2 regions of the Azospirillum humicireducens genome follow, and region 2 is predicted to be linked to the other one. Evidence: predicted binding sites of a transcription regulator. Region 2 holds the regulator's gene; the other holds the start of a gene.
What was found. Region 2 encodes HrcA, which represses chaperone genes, less so after heat shock. Its sites were predicted from a motif close to GTTAGCACTCNCCNNNGGNGAGTGCTAAC; they were not measured.
Positions count from the first base shown of each region.

Region 1: a site for HrcA is predicted at 3,573-3,601, ahead of groES (co-chaperone GroES). Genes of this name have one in related genera too.

Region 1 covers NZ_CP015285.1:2,299,097-2,308,199, forward strand. The annotation lists gene A6A40_RS10740 (DMT family transporter) at 1-898, opposite strand, end outside; gene A6A40_RS10745 (hypothetical protein) at 913-1,254, opposite strand; gene groL (chaperonin GroEL) at 1,529-3,172, opposite strand; gene groES (co-chaperone GroES) at 3,221-3,511, opposite strand; gene A6A40_RS10760 (usg protein) at 3,870-4,133, shown strand; gene A6A40_RS10765 (hypothetical protein) at 4,265-4,537, shown strand; gene A6A40_RS10770 (lysozyme) at 4,674-5,168, shown strand; gene A6A40_RS10775 (COX15/CtaA family protein) at 5,271-6,344, shown strand; gene A6A40_RS10780 (Crp/Fnr family transcriptional regulator) at 6,443-7,105, opposite strand; gene ccoS (cbb3-type cytochrome oxidase assembly protein CcoS) at 7,288-7,488, opposite strand; gene A6A40_RS10790 (heavy metal translocating P-type ATPase metal-binding domain-containing protein) at 7,394-9,103, opposite strand, start outside.
Region 2 covers NZ_CP015285.1:2,671,105-2,680,207, forward strand. The annotation lists gene A6A40_RS12570 (TIGR02186 family protein) at 1-474, shown strand, start outside; gene A6A40_RS12575 (universal stress protein) at 493-981, shown strand; gene A6A40_RS12580 (NifU family protein) at 1,148-1,705, shown strand; gene A6A40_RS12585 (DUF1848 domain-containing protein) at 1,770-2,654, shown strand; gene A6A40_RS12590 (response regulator) at 2,662-3,039, opposite strand; gene grpE (nucleotide exchange factor GrpE) at 3,197-3,811, opposite strand; gene hrcA (heat-inducible transcriptional repressor HrcA) at 3,868-4,908, opposite strand; gene A6A40_RS32275 (DUF4347 domain-containing protein) at 5,316-8,186, shown strand; gene A6A40_RS12610 (creatininase family protein) at 8,241-8,987, opposite strand.

The DNA of each region.
Region 1 (9,103 bases), 370 kb from region 2:
CCAGGACAATGCCGGCGGCGATCAGGGCGATGCCGATCCCATGATAGAGATGCGGCTGCTCTCCCAGGAACAGAATGGCCAGCAGGCTGCCGAAGACGGGCACCAGATGGATGGCAAGGCCGGCCGTGTTCGGGCCGAGCAGCTCCACCGCCCGGTTGAAGCAGAGATAGGCGGCGATGGACGGGAACAGCACGGTATAGCCGACCGCCAGCAGCGTGATGCCGCTCGCCTGCATCGGATGCCCGCTCAGGCTTTCCCAGAGATAGAAGGGCAGAAGTTCCACCGCACCGATGGCGAAGGTGACGACGACGAAGCTGAGGCCATGGATCGCCGGACGGCGGCGCAGCAGCGTGGTGTAGGCGGCATAGATCACCACCGCCGCCAGCATCCAGACATCGCCCGCGTTCAGTTCCAGCCCCAACAGCGTCGCAGGGTCGCCGTGGGAGATCAGAGTCATCGCACCGACCAGCGAGACCGCGATTCCCACCCCCTGCATCGCCCCGATCCGGTCGCGGAACAGGACGAGGCTCATCAGGACGATCATCACGGGCATCGACGACTGCAGCATCACGCAGTTCAGCGCGGTCGTCGTGTTCAGCGCGATGTATTGAAAGGTGTTGTAGATGCCGATGCCCAGAGTGCCCAGCAGCAGCACACTCTTCCACCGCGCCAGGATCGGCGTGATGTCGTGGCGCAGGTGCGGCCAGGCGAAGGGCAGCACGATCAGCATGCCCAGGCACCAGCGCCAGAAGGCCAACCCGATGGGCGGCACGGCCCCGGCGACCGCACGCCCCAGGACCGCGTTGCCCGCCCAGAACAGGGGCGGCAGCATCATCAGCAGCCAGGCCTGATCGGCGAGACGGGATCCCTTGAGAGGAGCGGTGCGGTCGGCAGGCATGGCGCTGTCCGTCCTCAGCTGCGGCGGCGGGGCGAGGCGAAGACGCTGGATGCGGACAGCGCCGCGCTGCGGTCGCCGCCGTCTTCAGCGCGGAAGACGCTGGGCCGCGCTTCGCGGCGGGGGGGACGCGGCGCGTCCTCGCGGCCCTCGCGGCCCTCGCGGGGCGGCTTGGCAGGCTGGCGCAGTTCGGCGTCGAGTTCGGCGATGCGCTTGACCAGCGCTTCACGGATGGCGGGGGCCGCGTGGGCTTTCAGCGTCGCCAGCTGCTCCTTGAGCTGAACCAGCTGACGCTGCTTCTGCTCGCGGGTGCGCTTGATGGCGACGTTGTCGGAATGCTGGCCCTCGAAGGAGCGCATGGAACAGGCCCTCGTTGAAAAATACGGAATTCACAATCCGGCGCCCCCCATTGGGGCGCCCGGCGGGAGGGGCGGATTATTGGGAGGCGCCGGCGCCAAAGCAAGGCGGAGTTCACCTTGACATTTCAGGATGGCGGAGGGCAGCTGCAACCTGCCCAGGTACAGGCGGACCATATCCGGAGCATTCCGGAATACCCCAAGCCCCAAAAGAAAAGGGACGCCCCCTTGCGGAGGCGCCCCTTTCCGAACCGAAGGACGGTCAGACGATGGGCTATTAGAAGCCCATGTCGTCCATGCCGCCCATGCCGCCCGGCATGCCGCCCGGAGCAGCCTTCTTCTCCGGCTTCTCGGCGATCATCGCCTCGGTGGTGATCAGCAGGCCGGCGATCGAGGCCGCATCCTGCAGGGCGGTGCGAACCACCTTCACCGGGTCGATGATGCCGGCGGCGACCAGATCGGTGAACTCACCCTTCTGGGCGTCGTAGCCGAAGTTGGTGTCGGTCTGGTCCAGCAGCTTGCCGACGACGATCGAACCGTCGGTGCCGGCGTTGTAGGCGATCTGACGGACCGGAGCCTGCAGGGCGCGACGGATGATGTCGATGCCGACGCGCTGCTCGTCGTTGACCGGGGTCAGCTTGTCCAGGGCCTTGCTGGCGTACAGCAGGGCGGTGCCGCCGCCGGCGACCACACCCTCTTCCACCGCGGCGCGGGTGGCGTGCATCGCGTCGTCAACGCGATCCTTGCGCTCCTTCACCTCGACCTCGGTCGCACCGCCGACGCGGATGACGGCGACACCACCGGCCAGCTTGGCCAGACGCTCCTGCAGCTTCTCGCGGTCGTAGTCCGAGGTGGTCTCCTCGGCCTGGGCGCGGATCTGGCCGCAACGGGCTTCGATGTCGGCCTTGTCGCCGGCGCCGTCGACGATGGTGGTGGTCTCCTTGGAGATCACCACCTTCTTGGCGGTGCCCAGCATGTCGAGCGTGACGTTCTCGAGCTTGATGCCGAGGTCTTCGGAGATGACCTGGCCGCCGGTCAGGATGGCCATGTCCTCCAGCATCGCCTTGCGGCGGTCGCCGAAGCCCGGAGCCTTGACGGCGGCGATCTTCAGGCCGCCGCGCAGCTTGTTGACCACCAGGGTGGCCAGCGCCTCGCCCTCGATGTCCTCGGCGATGATCAGCAGCGGACGCGAGGACTGGACGACGGCTTCCAGAACCGGCAGCAGCGGCTGCAGGCCCGACAGCTTCTTCTCGTGCAGCAGGATGTACGGGTTCTCGAGGTCCGCGACCATCTTGTCGGCGTTGGTCACGAAGTACGGCGACAGGTAGCCGCGGTCGAACTGCATGCCTTCGACGACGTCCAGCTCGGTGTCCAGGCTCTTGGCCTCTTCCACCGTGATGACGCCCTCGTTGCCGACGCGCTCCATCGCCTGGGCGATCATCTTGCCGATCTCGGCTTCGCCGTTGGCGGAGATGGTGCCGACCTGGGCGATCTCGTCGTTGGTCGTGACCTTCTTGGCGCGGGCCTGGATGTCGGCGACGACGGTGGAGACCGCCAGATCGATGCCGCGCTTCAGGTCCATCGGGTTCAGGCCGGCGGCGACCTTCGTCACGCCTTCGCGGACGATGGCCTGGGCCAGGACGGTGGCGGTGGTGGTGCCGTCACCGGCCAGATCGTTGGTCTTCGAGGCGACCTCGCGGACCATCTGGGCGCCCATGTTCTCGAACTTGTCGGCAAGCTCGATTTCCTTGGCGACCGACACACCGTCCTTGGTGATGCGCGGAGCGCCGAAGGACTTCTCGATCACGACGTTGCGGCCCTTCGGGCCCAGCGTGACCTTCACGGCGTCGGCGAGGATGTCAACGCCACGCAGCAGCTTTTCGCGCGCGGAGGGGCCGAACTTGACGTCTTTGGCAGCCATGTCTCGATTCCTTTAACTTGCAAATTTCGAAGGATACGGGCGGAGGACTCAGGCCTCGATGACGCCCATGATGTCCGATTCCTTCATGATCAGGTAATCGACGCCTTCGATCTTCACTTCGGTGCCCGACCACTTGCCGAACAGGATGCGGTCGCCGGCCTTGACGTCCAGCGCCACGACCTTGCCCGACTCGTCACGGGCGCCCGGGCCGACGGCGATGATCTCGCCTTCCTGCGGCTTTTCCTTGGCCGTGTCGGGGATGATGATCCCACCCTTGGTCTTGGTGTCGGACTCCAGACGCTTGACGACGACGCGGTCGTGCAGCGGGCGGAACTTCATGGAATGCCTCCTTGGATCAAGGCTTGGTTCTGACTGACGAAAATTGGCGCGGGCGGCGGCTGTTAGCACTCCATCCCGGCGAGTGCCAGACAGCTAATCGAAGCGGTTTGGGGATTCAAGGGGCTCGTTTCGGATTTTGGCGCAGATACCGGCAGCACTCACGCCATTATGCTGCTAACATGTTGATGAAAAACAATTTTTTGTATTGTGCCAGAACCCGTGGCCGGGCAAGATTTCTTAAAAGGGTCACAGAGGGCCCTGACCTTCCCGGTGCCGGCCTGCCGCTGCCGGACCCGCATCAGAGGAACCGGACATCGCCCATCACCGACCGATCAGCCGACCACATGGGAGACCGCGCATGGCCAATCTCATCCTTCAGCTCCGCGATTTCCGCCTGACCACAGCCGAGATCCTCTATCATATGCCGGACCATCCCGGACTTCTGCAGAGCTACCTGTGGCAGGACCTGGATCAGGCGCCGGATTACCCGGTCCTGCGCCGCTTCCTCGATTTCTGGCAGCGCAATCTCGATGGCAAGCTGCATTCGGTCCGGCTGGCGAGCCAGACCCTGATCACCCCCGGCGAATTGCGCCACGCCTCCGCGGATTTCCTCATTCACTGACTCCCTTCCGCATTCCCGCGTCAGCCCCAACATCACGCCTTCCGCGACCCTGTGATTGCCGTCACAGCGCCCCGCCGCCCGGATCACTAAAATTTTAGCGAATTCCGGGGACGGAGATTGCGGAGGGCGCGATGATGGCGGAGCGCAGGGCGAAGTCCCGGATCGAAGGCTGGAGCAATCACGACGCTGCGGGCAGCATGTCCGGCGAGGTGACGGACGAGGCGGCAAGTTGCACCGATGCCGATGCCGCCGTTGGACAACCGGCTTGCAGGCCTGCGGCTTGGCAGGATCGCGAGGGCAGGCTGGTGGAGGCGCTGCTGGAATGCACAACCATCGCCGGACTGTTCGCGCTTCTGTTCGGCCTGTTCGTGCTGTTCGGCGCAGCGCACACTCTGGCGCCCTGATCCTCACATCCTGAACCCCGCGCATTCGCGACAATTTGATTTCTATCCTTCCCGTTACACGGGCATGTCGCCTAGTATCATTCCCACTTAAGGGCGGAGTCATTCCATCCGTCGCGCAAAGCGGGAGTTTCCAGACATGACCACCATGCCGGTTTGCCAAGCCGCGGTCGATCTCGTGAAGCATTTCGAAGGTCTGTATCTCAAAGCCTACCTCTGCCCGGCGGGCGTTCCCACCATCGGATACGGCCACACCGCCGGGGTGAAGATGGGGCAGACCATCACTGCCGATCAGGCCGACAGCTTCCTCTCCTCCGACCTGACCGACGCCGCAGGTCATGTCGATGCATTGGTGAAGGTGCCGGTCAACGACGACCAGCGCGGCGCCTTGTCTTCCTTCGTCTTCAATCTGGGGGCCGGCAGCCTGCAGAGCTCGACCCTGCTGAAGCTGCTGAACGCTGGCGACTATGCCGGAGCCGCAGACCAGTTTGGCCGCTGGGTCTATGCCACGGTGAACGGTAAGAAGACACAGCTGCCGGGCCTCGTCGCCCGACGTGCGGCGGAGTCGGCGCTGTTCCAGGGCCAGACCGTCCAGGCCCAGGGCGGCGTCGGCACGGCCGACGGCACCGCCTGATCGGGCACCGCCCGCCCCACAAGGAGGCAAGAGGCGTTTGACGGAGCGGGATGTTCGCACCACATTGGCGAACATCCCACCGCCGTGCTCCGGAATACCGCCGTGACCGCCTTTGCCTCCGACAGCCTCGCCTCCTCAGCCCGCCCGAACCCCAATCGGCCGATTGCCGTGTGGCTTCTGGTCTGTGCCGCCATGGTGCTGGCCATGGCCGTGATCGGCGCCATCACCCGGCTGACCGAATCGGGCCTGTCGATGGTGGAATGGAAACCGCTGATCGGCATCCTGCCGCCCTTGTCCGAAACGGAATGGAATCGGGTCTTCGACCTTTACAAACAGACACCCGAATTCCGCATCTACAACAGCCACATGGACTTGGCGGGTTTCCAGTCGATCTTCTGGTGGGAGTGGTTCCACCGGCTGTGGGGCCAGCTGATCGGCTTCGTCTTCCTCATCCCCTTCCTGCGCTTCTGGATGCAGGGCCGCATCTCGCCCGAACTGTGGCCGAAGCTGGCCGGTCTGTTCCTGCTGGGCGGGCTTCAGGGCGGCATCGGCTGGTTCATGGTGAAGAGCGGGCTGGTCGACGCGCCGAACGTCAGCCACTATCGCCTTGCCCTGCATCTCGGCACCGCGATCCTGATCTACGCCCTGCTGCTGCGCACCGCTCTGGGGTTGCTCGACCCGCTGCCGCTGGCGGGGTGGCGTCCGGAGGCGGCATCCTTGCGCCGCCATACCGGCTGGGCGCTGGGGCTGGTCGCCGTCACCATCGTCTGGGGCGCCTTCGTCGCCGGCTCGGATGCCGGCCTCGCCTACAACAGTTTCCCGCTGATGGCCGGCCACTGGATTCCGCCGGAGGTGAACACGCTGACCCCCTGGTGGCTCAACCCGTTCGAGAACACCGCGGCGATCCAACTCATCCACCGTGTTCTGGCGATCCTGACCGGACTTGCGGTCCTTGCGTTGGCCGCCCGCGTCCTGAGCGCCCGCCTGCCGGGCCGCGCCAGCCGCGCGGCATTGGCGTCGGCCGCCATGATCCTGCTGCAGATTGCGCTGGGCATCGTCACCCTGCTGACGGTGGTGTGGCTCCCCGTCGCCGCCGCCCATCAGGCCGGCGCGATCCTGGTGGTGTCGATGCTGGTCTGGCTGCAGTTCGAATTGCGGCCGATCGGTCGGGGCTGAGGGCAGCCGTATTCCGGCGACGATCACCGCCACACCGGATAGGACGGCAATTTAGGAAGACGCAATGTGGTTCGGAAACCAAGGCGTGACGGCCTGCGTCACGCCCCTTCGGCCAGATCGTACATCGCATCGATGTCGGCGATCAGGACCTTGTTGCCTTCCTGCAGCGAGATGACGCCCGCGGTCTTCAACTGGGTGAAGGTGCGGCTGACAGTCTCGGTGGTCAGCCCCAGATAATCGGCGATGTCGGCACGGCTCATCGGCACGAAGACGGGGTTTTCCTTGTGGCCGCGGCGGGCGGCCCGCTGGGACAGCATCAGCAGGAAGGAACAGATCTTCTCCTTCGCCGTCTTGCGGCCCAACAAGAGCATCTGATCCTGCGCGGCGGCCAGCTCGTTCGACGCCATGGAGAACAGGCGCCGCTGCATCTTGGGGAACTCCTCCAGCAGCGCGTCGATCTTCTTGCGCGGGAAGCGGCAAAGCGAGGCGCTGGTGACGGTTTCCGCGGTGTAGGCATAGCTGTCGTTGACGGCCAGCCCCAGGAAGTCGCCGGTCACCAGGAATCCGGTGATCTGGCGGCGCCCGTCCGGCAGCAGCTTGTACAGCTTCACCGTACCGGAGGTGACGTTGTAGAGCGCGTCGGCCGCGTCTCCTTCGGCAAACAGGGTATGGCCGGAATCGATGCGCACATTCTGCAGAATGTCGGCAAGACGGCGCAGTTCCTCCGGCTCCAACGCGGCGCATACCGTCAGGCTGCGCACGGGACAAGCCCCGCAGGGATTCATTTCCGTCGCAGCGCTCTTTTCCCGAGCGCGAACATTATCAAAAGGTGGCATGGACGAACCCAGCCTGTCATTCCGCATGGGCTCATATTGGTGGCAATCGCTGAGAATCGCAACCTCGCACGCATACAACCTTTTCTTTGCCCATACAGGCTTTGGCACTATTGCCGCCGGACAGCCTCCGGGGTGGCCGGTTCGGTCCCGGCCCGCGGAGCCGCCGGCAGGTCGTCGTCGAACAGGACGCGGTGCGCCGCGCCGTCGAGATCGTCAAACTGGCCGGACTTCAGCGCCCACAGAAAGGCCGTCAGCCCCAGACCGCCCAGGCTGAGCGCGATCGCGATCAGATAGAGAAGCTCGTCCATCACCCGAATCCTTACCCGGCAGATCCCGCACAGCCATATCCTGGACGGGTACATCCTTGACGACGGCACCGCGGGCCAGCCGCAGCGCGTTGAGAATGACGATCAGCGACGACGACGACATGGCCAGCGCCGCCAGCAGCGGCGTCAGCATTCCGCCCATCGCGAGAGGCACAGCGCAAAGGTTATACACCAGCGCGATGCCGAAATTCTGCCGGACCAGACGGCCGGACCGGCGGGAAACCTCGACAGTCTCGACGATCGGGCGCAACAGACGGCCCTGAAACACCACGTCCGCCGTGGTCTGGCTGACATCCACCGCGGTGGAGGGCGACATCGACACTGCCGCCGCCGCCAGCGCCGGCGCATCGTTCAGCCCATCGCCCACCATCAGAACGGTGCGTCCCTCTGTGGCCAACTCGGCCAGCACGGCGGTCTTGTCGGCAGGCGTCTGCTCGGCCCGCCAGTCGGCGATGCCCAGCCGCTCCGCCACCGCTGCCACCGCCCCCTTGCGGTCGCCCGACAGCAGCCGCACCTCCAGCCCGCGGGCCTTCAGCGCCGCCACCACGGCGGCGGCATCCGGCCGCGGAGCGTCGAGGAACAGGATCCGCCGCGGCTCCTCCTTCGGACGGGCGAGCCACAGCTCCGGACCGGCTGCGTCCTCCGCCTCCAACGGCGCGCCGGTGAATCGGCGGCTACCGAGCCGCACCTCACCGTCAGGGGTCTGCAGCGACAGGCCGGCACCGGCGATCTCGCGGACGCCTGCGGCGACCGGCACCTGCGGCGCTGCGGACGCCAGCGCGCGGGCCAACGGATGACGGCTGGTTGCGGCCATCGCGGCCGCCAGCGCCAGATCCTCCGCCGCCAGCCCGTCCAACTGCGGCACCGGGCGCCCTTCGGTCAGGGTTCCGGTCTTGTCGAACACCACCGTGTCGATGGCGGCGAGCCGTTCCAGCGCCGTCGGGCTCTTCAACAGGGTGCCCTGGCGCATCAGCCGGCCGCTGGCGATCACCTGCACCACCGGCACCGCCAACGCCAGCGCGCAGGGGCAGGTGATGATCAGCACGGCGATGGCGTTCATCAGCGCGTCCTGCCACATCGCCCCGCCCAGCAGCATCCAGGCGGCGAAGGTGCTCAAGGCGGCCAGATGCACCACCGGGGCGTAGAGGCGCGACACCCGGTCGGCGATGGCGACATATTTGGCGCGGCCCTGTTCCGCCACCTCCATCAGCCGGACGATCTCGGCCAGCAGCGTGCCCTCTCCCACCGCGGTGACGGTCAAACGCAGGGGGGCGGTCAGGTTCAGCGTTCCGGCGAAGACCTGGTCGCCCGGCCTTGCGGTGCCCGGCACCGTCTCGCCGGTGATCAGGCCGGTATCGAGGTCGGAGATGCCGTCGGACACCCGCCCGTCGACGGGAATGCGCTCGCCCGCCGCGACCAGGATGGTGGTCCCGGGGACGACCTGTTCCGGCGGAACGACGGCGCTGGCGCCATCCTCGCGCAGGATGGTGACGGCATTGGCGCGCAGGCCCAGCAGCTGTTCCGCGGCCGAGCGTGCCCGGCCGCGCGCCCGCTGGTCGAGATAGCGGCCGACCAGCAGGAAGAACAGCAGCATCAC
Region 2 (9,103 bases):
CAGGTGCCCAGCTTCTATACGGTGGCGGTCAGCCGCCCGCTCGACCAGCTGGTCGGCCGCCCGGTGCTGGAGCGCCACCAGCTCGGCCTGCCGCAGCTGCAGCTGCCGGCCGACGCCACCCTGCCGCCGGACGAGCTTGCCGCCTACCGCCGCGCGCTGATCCGCAACAAGCAGCGCCAGGGGCTGTACGCCATCTCCATGGGGCAGGTCGCCTTCCTGGGCGAACGGCTGTTCCGCACCAACATCTATTTCCCGGCCAATGTCCCGACCGGGCTGTACAATGTCGAAGCCTTGCTGATCCGTGACGGCGACGTGGTCAGCGCCCAGACCACGCCGCTGGTGGTGTCCAAGATCGGGTTCAGCGCCGAAGTTTCTGACTTCGCCCGCAACCGCCCGGTCACCTACGGGGTGGCCGCTGTCATCGGCGCCATCGCGGCCGGCTGGGCGGCCGGCGCCGCATTCCGCCGGGTCTAAGCCGAGAGGGGTATCGAGATGACCGATGCGACGCAGACTCCCACGCCCGTGCGCATCTTCCTGGTGGTGGTCGACGACAGCCCCGAGCTGAAGGTGGCACTGCGCTATGCCTGCCTGCGCGCCCGCAAGTCGGGCGGCAAGGTGGCGCTGCTGACCGTGCTGGAACAGGGCGAGATGCAGCATTGGCTGGCGGTGGAGAACCTGATCCGCGAGGAGCAGCGCGCCGAGGCGGAGCAGAAGCTGCAGAAGCTGGCGCGCGAGGTCAACCAGCTGACCGGCACCCTGCCTGCGCTCTATGTCCGCGAAGGCAACCGGCTGGAGGAGGTGCTGTCCCTGATCGCGGAGGAGCCCAGCATCTCCATCCTGGTGCTGGCCGCCGGCACCGACCCGGAAGGCCCCGGACCGCTGATCTCCTACTACACCGGCCGCGGGCTTGGGCGCCTGCGCATCCCGCTGACCATCGTCCCCGGCGGTCTCAGCAACGAGGCGCTCGACGCGATCACCTGACGCCACGCAAGTAAGGATAGAGCCGGCGCATGCCGGATGCCGAATACCCACACAGTCCGGGTCCTTGATCCGCCGGGCGTTTCGGCCCAAATTTCCCCCAATCGTGCCGCGGCCCAATCCCGGGCGCGCCGGCGGTTCCATTCCGCCGCCGATGGAGGACCAGACCATGTTCATTCAGACCGAGCAGACGCCCAACCCGGCGACTCTCAAGTTCCTGCCGGGGCGTGACGTGCTCGGACGCGGCACCGCCGACTTCACCAGCCGCGAGGATGCCGCCCGTTCACCGCTGGCCCAGCGCCTGTTCGAGATCGAGGGCGTCGTGGGCGTCTTCCTGGGCGCCGACTTCATCACCATCACCAAGACCGATGCGCGCGACTGGTTCCTGCTGAAGCCGTCGATCCTCGGCGTCATCATGGAGCATTTCACCGCCGACCGCCCGGTCCTGTTGGAGGACGGCGGCGACGGCCATGCCGCTGCGTCGAACGCCGACGACGAGGAGATCGTCGAGCAGATCAAGGAGCTGCTGGACACCCGCGTCCGCCCGTCGGTCGCCCAGGACGGCGGCGACATCACCTTCCAGGGCTTCGAGAAGGGCGTCGTCTATCTGGCGATGAAGGGAGCCTGCTCCGGCTGCCCCAGCTCCACCGCCACGCTGAAGCACGGCATCGAGAACATGCTGCGCCACTACATCCCCGAAGTGGTCGAAGTCCGCGCCGTTCAGTAAGGACCGTCTGGGGTGATGCCGGGCCGCACTTGATCGGGCGGGCCGGCATTCCCATGCTGGCTGGATGATCGTCTCCGCCAGCTACAAGACCGACATCCCCGCCTTCTATGGGCGCTGGTTCCTGAACCGCCTGGACGCCGGTTACTGCCGGATGGTCAATCCCTATGGCGGCCAGACCTACCGCATCGACCTGACCCGGCCGGCGGTCGACGGATTCATCTTCTGGACCAAGAATCTGGGGCCGTTCCTCGGCGCTCTCGACAGTGTGGCGGAGCGGGGCTTTCCCTTCGTGGTGCAATACAGCGTCACCGGCCTGCCCACCGTTCTGGAGCGTTCGGTCCCCGCCTGGGAAACAGCGGTCGGGCACATCATGCAGGTGCGCGAACGCTGGGGGGCGCGGGCGGCGGTCTGGCGTTACGACCCGATCATCCTTACCGATGCCACTCCGCCGGCGTGGCACCGCGAGACCTTCGCCCGGATCGCCCGTGCCTTGCGCGGGGTCACCGACGAGGCGGTGGTGTCCTTCCTTCAGCCCTACCGCAAGACCGCCCGCAACCTCGCCGCTGCCGGCATCGGCTGGCGCGACCCGGAGGCGGAGGAGAAACGCGCCCTGTTGGCGGATTTGGCCGGGATCGCGGCGGGGGAGGGTATGGCGCTGACGCTCTGCACCCAGCCGGAGCTGGTGGACACGCCCGGCACGGCGCCGGCGCGCTGCGTCGATGCGCTGCGGCTGTCGGACGTGGCGGGCTATGCCGTCGCGGTGCGGGAGAAGGGAAACCGGCCTGGCTGCCTGTGCGCCGAAAGCCGCGACATCGGCGATTACGACAGCTGTCCGCACGGGTGCGTCTACTGCTATGCCGTCGCCGACCGCGGCACGGCGCAGCGGAGGTTCAGCGCCCATGACCCGGAGGGGGAGTTTCTGGTGGCGCGGCGGACGCCTCCTCCCTGACCTATCCTTACGGACAGACCTTACGCACCGTCTCCACCAGCTTTTCCGGGTTGAAGGGCTTCACCAGCCAACCGGTTGCGCCGGCTTCGCGGCCGGCGGTCTTCTTGGCGGGGTCGGCTTCGGTGGTCAGCAGCAGCACCGGAGTGACGCGATTGAGGGCCGACGTGCGGATGGCGCGGGTCAGGGCCAGCCCGTCCAACCCCGGCATGTTCAGGTCGGTGATGATGCAGTCGAACTTGCGCTGGCTGATCAGGGCCAGACCGGCGTTGCCGTCCGATGCCTCCGCCACCTCATAGCCGGCGCCTTTCAGCGTGAATCCCACCATGTCGCGGATGGTCTTGGAATCGTCGACGGTCAGGACGCTCTTGGGCGCAGAGGGGGGCATGGAACGCGGCTCCGGTTGCTCGGCCGAAAGGACTAAGGGAAAGGCCTAGGCAATTTCCCGCCGACCGTCAACCGTTGGCGTCCCCTATTCCGAACAACGCCGGACCCCGGCCCGGCGGCATCGCCGCTGGACCGGGGATCTGGTAAAGACACTATGATTACGCCTTCGTATCGAGGTGCTGCCCGCCGGCATCACCGCCCTTGGCGACGCCGACCATCGCTTCGCGCAGCAGGCGGCCATGGATGGTGTAGCCCGGCTGCAGCACCTGGACGACGGTGCCGGCGGCCTTGCCGGTGTTCTCGATCTCGAACATCACCTGATGGAAGTTCGGGTCGAACGGCTCGCCGGCCGGGTCCAGCTTCTTGATGCCGGCGCGGTCGAAGGCGGCGAACAGCTGGCGCTCGGTCGCCTCGACGCCGACGGCGAGGCCCTTCAGCATATCGTCCTGCTCGCGGCCCTCGGCCGGGACGGCGTCCAGCGCACGGCGCAGGTTGTCGGCGACCGAAACCAATTCCTTGGCGAAGCTGGACACCGCGAACTTGGTGGCATCCTCGCGGTCGCGCTGGGCACGGCGGCGGGTGTTCTCCGTCTCCGCCATGGCGCGCAGAAGCTGGTCCTTCAGGCTGGCGACCTCGGCCTCCAGCTTGGCGACGCGGTCTTCGGGCGAACCGGTGCCCGTCTGGCCGGCATCGGCACCGTTGGCGGCGGCCGTGTTGGCGGCCTCGGTCGGCTCCACGGTGGCGTCGGCGGGCTTGTTCTGCTCTTCGCTCATGGTTTTCTCAATTCTTGCTTGGTCGGTATGGCAGGGAGTGAGGCGGGATGGGACGGTCAGCCGATCAGCCGGCTGACCACCTTGGCGGTGTAATCCACCAGCGGAATGATGCGGGCGTAATTGATGCGGGTCGGACCGATGACCCCGATGGCGCCGATGACCTGCTCGCGGCTGTTCTGGAAGGGGGAGATGATCATCGAACAGCCGGAGTGGTTGAACAGCACGTTCTCCGCCCCGATGAAGATCTGCACGCCGTCGCCGCGGCCGGTGGCGTCCAGCATCCGCAACATCGTCTCCTTGGTCTCCAGCGCCTCGAACAGGGCGCGCACGCGCTCCAGGTCTGAGAGCGCCGTGACGTCCTCCAGCAGGCGGGACTGGCCGCGGACGATCAACTGGCCGGCGTTCGACCCGCCGCTGCCGGCCCAGGTGGCCAGACCGGCGGAAACCACCTTGCGCGACAGCTCGTCCAGCTGGGTCTTCTGCTGCTCGATCTCCTGCAGCACCTCCTGCCGCGCCTCGTCCAGCGTGCGGCCGGCGAGCTTGGCGCTGAGGAAGTTCGACACCGTCTGCAGGGTGGAGGTCGGGACCCCCATCGGCACCTCGATCACCCGGTTCTCGACCAGCCCGTCCTCGTTGACCAGGACGACCAGGGCGCGGCCGGGGCCGAGCGCCACGAACTCGATGTGCTTCAGCGGACGGTCGGTCTTGGGCGCCACCACCAGCCCGGCGCAATGCGACAGGCCGGACAGCATGGTCGACGCCTCGCCCAGCACATCGGCGAAGGCGCGGCCGGAGGCGGCGCATTTCGCTTCGATCGAGGCGCGCTCGTCCTCGGTCAGCGACCCGATCTCCAGCAGGCCGTCGACGAACATGCGCAGGCCGGCGTCGGTCGGGATGCGGCCGGCCGAGGTGTGCGGAGCGTAGAGCAGCCCCTGCTCCTCCAGGTCGGCCATCACGTTGCGGATGGTCGCGGGCGACAGGGCCATGCCAAGCCGCCGCGAAATGGTGCGCGAGCCGACCGGCTCGCCGGACGCCACATAGGCGTCGACGATCAGCCGGAAGATTTCGCGCGATCGCTGGTTCAGCTCGTTGATCATGGGCCTTCTGACGGTTCGGTCTGCTGCCGTTGCCGGACGGGACTGCCGACGGGTCCGAATTTAGGCAGGTCCGATCACCGAATCAACGTGCCGGGCCGACAAGCCTGCAAGCAGGCGCGGCGGCGTTCCGCTGCGCCGCTTCCGCCTGCGGCATTTCGCCATCGTCCCCCCGCCTCCGTCCCCTGCCTCCGCTTTCGCCTCCGCCGCGGCCCGGTGGCGCCATGCGGTTGCCGCGCCCAGACAACAACCAAAAGGAAATAAAAGAACGATGCCATTTTTAAAAAGTTGATAACTTTTAGAAATACTCTCCATACCGGACGAAAGGAAAGATAATTCACTACCGAACTTTCGGTCCACGAACGATTTGACCCGGCGAAGCCGGCACAATGCAATGAAGGGAACGATCCATGGCCTCCTGCGCGTCGCATCACTCCCGGTCCGTCTCCACTGCGCCCGATCGCCGTCGCGGATGGGCGCGCGAAATCCTGCTGGCCGATGCCTCCCTTCCCGACCTCGACCGGCTCCTTCATTCATGCCGCGACGGGGTCGAGGTGCGGCTGGTCGGGTCGGACGAGGATGGCTTCGCCGCACTGACGGCGGCGCTGGCCGAGGGGCCGGCGGCCATCCATCTGGTCGCCCATGGCGAACCGGGGCTCATCCGGCTGGGCCGCCGCCCGCTCGACCGGGCGCTGCTCCCGGAGACCGCGCCCGGCGGCCCGTCTTCGGCCGATCTGCTGCTCTACGGGTGCGGGACCGGGGCCGGTGCCGCGGGGCGGGGATTCGTCGATGCGCTGGCCGGCTGGACCGGCGGCGGGGTTGCCGCCGCCAGCCGCCCGGTGGGCGATGCCGGGCGGGGCGGCTGCTGGGAGCTGGATGTGACCGCCGGGTCGCCGTCGGCTGCACCGGCGCTGGGCGCGGGACGGGAGTCCTGGCCGCATCTGCTGGTCCAGCTCGAGGGCGATGCCGGGGACAACGTCTTGGAGGGCAACCTGTATGAGGACACCCTCGTCGGGTTTGGCGGCAACGACACACTGGTCGGCTACGACGGGAACGACAATCTGGGCGGCGGGGATGGCGACGACAGCGTCGTCGGCGGCAACGGCGACGATCTGCTCTGGGGCGATGCCGGCAACGACATCCTGGTCGGCGGAAGCGGAAGCGACTCGCTGATCGGCGACGACGGGCTGGACATCGCGGTCTTCACCGGCAACCGGGCCGATTACGACCTGTCGCAGCCGGGGCTGGTGATCCATCTGGCGACGGGCGACGCCGACACGATGTCCGGCATCGACCGGCTGATCTTCGACGACGAGACGATCGACATCAATCTGGCGCCGACCGCCGCCATCGACATCGACGAGGCTCCGAACGAGGTGTCGGAGGCCGCACACACCGGCGACACCGTCGGACTGTGCGCCCTGTCGCTCGATTCGGAAGGCACCATCCTGACCTACAGCCTTGCCGACGATGCCGGCGGGCGCTTCGCAATCGATTCCGTCACCGGCCTGGTGACGGTGGCCGACGCCACCCTGCTGGATTTCGAGACGGCGTCCAGCCACGACATCGTCGTCGCGGTCAGCGACGGCTCGATCACCACCACCACCACCATGACCATCGCCGTGCTGGACGGCAACGACCGGCCGACCCGGCCGGTGGATGTCGATGCGGCGGTGAACACCGTGTCCGAACGGGCGGCGGTCGGCACCGTGGTCGGGATCACCGCCTTCGCCACCGATCCCAACCCCGGCGAAACCGTCACCTACAGCCTCGCCGACAACGCCTATGGCTCCTTCGCCATCGATTCCACCACCGGCGTTGTCACCGTCGCCTCCAACCAGCGGCTGGATTACGGGATCGGCGACAGCCGCACCATCGTCGTCCGTGCCACCGACAGCAATGGCCAGCCCATCAGCAACGACCAGACCTTCACCATCGCCGTCACCAACCTGGTGGAACAGCGCAGCTACACCGGCGGCTCCGCCAACAACTATTTCGTCGCCAGCGCGCCCGATTACTGGACGATCGACGGGGGGGCCGGCAACGACAACCTGACCGGCAACGCGCTGTCCGACACGCTGCTCGGCGGGGAGGGGAACGACGTGCTTTACGGTGCCGGTGGTGACGACCAGCTTCAGGGCGGGGCCGGCAACGACACGCTGGAGGGCGGCGCCGGAGCGGACCTGCTGTCCGGCGGCGCCGGCATCGACACCGTCCGCTACACCGCGGCGGTGAAGATCGATCTGGCGACGGGGCAGCACACCGGGCAGGCGGCCGGCGACGTCTTCGACGGGATCGAGATTTTCCAGGGCTCGTCCTATCAGGACACGCTGATCGGCGACGCCGGCGACAACTGGCTGGTCGGCGGCAGCGGAAACGACACGCTGATCGGCGGCGCTGGGGCCGATACGCTGGACGGCGGCTACGGGATCATAGACACCGTTTCCTATGCCAACGAGACGGCGTCCATTCTCATCGACTTCGCCACCGGGGTGAACGGGGGGGCGGCTGCCGGCGACGTGCTGATCAGCATCGAAGAGGTCGATGGAACGGCCTATGGCGACCTGATGATCGGCAATGCGGGCACCAACAACCTCTGGGGCGAGGGTGGTGACGACACTCTGCTCGGTGGTGCCGGAGCCGATGGGATGAGCGGCGGGGCTGGGAACGACATCCTCGACGGCGGCACCGGTCACGACGCCATGCGCGGCGGTCTCGGCGATGACATCTTCTATGTCGATATGAGCAACGATTCCGTCACGGAATTCCTGAACGAAGGCATCGACACCGTCCGTTCGGTATTGTCCTCCTACCGCCTGACCGACAATGTCGAGAACCTGATCTATGACGGCGCCGGATCCTTCACCGGCACCGGCAATGCGCTGGACAACCGGCTGACCGGCGGTGCCGGGGACGACACGCTGACCGGCGGCGGCGGCGCCGACACCCTGACCGGCGGGGCCGGCGCCGACCTGTTCGTCCTCGCCTCCCACACCGACAGCGGCCTCGGCGCCGCCGCCGACCTGATCCAGGATTTCTCCGCCGGTCAGGACATGATCGATCTGCGGAAGGTGGACGCCAACAGCGGTCTGTCGGGCGATCAGGCCTTCACCTTCATCGGCACCGCCGCCTTCACCGGAGTTGCCGGGCAACTGTCCTACCGGACGCTTGCCGACGGCACGACGCGGGTCTCCGCCGACCGCAACGGCGACGGGCTGCCGGACATGGAGCTGTCGCTGTCCGGGACGCTGACCCTGTCCGCGTCCAACTTCTATCTCTGACCGCCCTGTCCCGACCGTTGTTGCGGCGGGGGCCGCCGTCCCGCGGCCCCCGTCTCAGCCTTCCGACAGGAAGGCGCGGTATTGGGCGCTGATGGCACCGACCGCCGCCTCGTACAGCTGGCGGCCGTGCTCGGGGCGGGCAAGGCCGGGGGCGGAGCCGATGCGGCCGTCCGGGTAGCGGCGGCGGAAGTCGCGGGCGTCGTGGAAGCCGCCGGCCGGCGCCTGTTCCGGCTCCATCGCCGCGCTCTTGATCGATTCGGGATAGGCGTATTGGGTGACAGACACCTCGCTGGGCGTGGCGTGCGAGCCTTCCTTGCCCTGGTACAGCTCGCGCGACAGCCGGCCGACCTCGCCGTTCTCCCACCAGTTCACCAGGGCGCAGCGCAGGTCCGGCGCGTCGCGGCCACGCAGCGCCCGGTTCTCCGCATGGATCTCGTAGAAGGCGGCGCGGACGGTGGCGATGTTGCCGCCATGGCCGTTGACGAAGAAGAAGCGCTCGAACCCGTGTTCGGCCAGCGAGCCGACATAGTCGCGCAGCACGGCGATCAGCGTCGACGGCTTCAGCGTCATCGAGCCGGGAAACTCCATATGGTGCACGGCCATGCCGACCGGGATCGTCGGGCCGACCAGCGCGCCGGTGGCGTCGCCGACGCCCTTCGCGATGACCTCGGCGCAGATGGCGTCGGTGCCGACCAGCCCGTTCGGCCCATGCTGCTCGGTCGAGCCGATCGGCATGATGATGCCCTTGGAGGTCTTCAGATAGGCCTCGACCTCGGCCCAGGTGCTCAGGTGAAGCTGCACGGTGGCTGATCCTTTTCGACGATGCGTGCCGGGAATGCGGCCGGGAATGCGTTGGCCCTCATGTTAGGCGGCGCACCGGCCGCGACAACCGTTCCCTGCGCCGGGCGGGCATGACG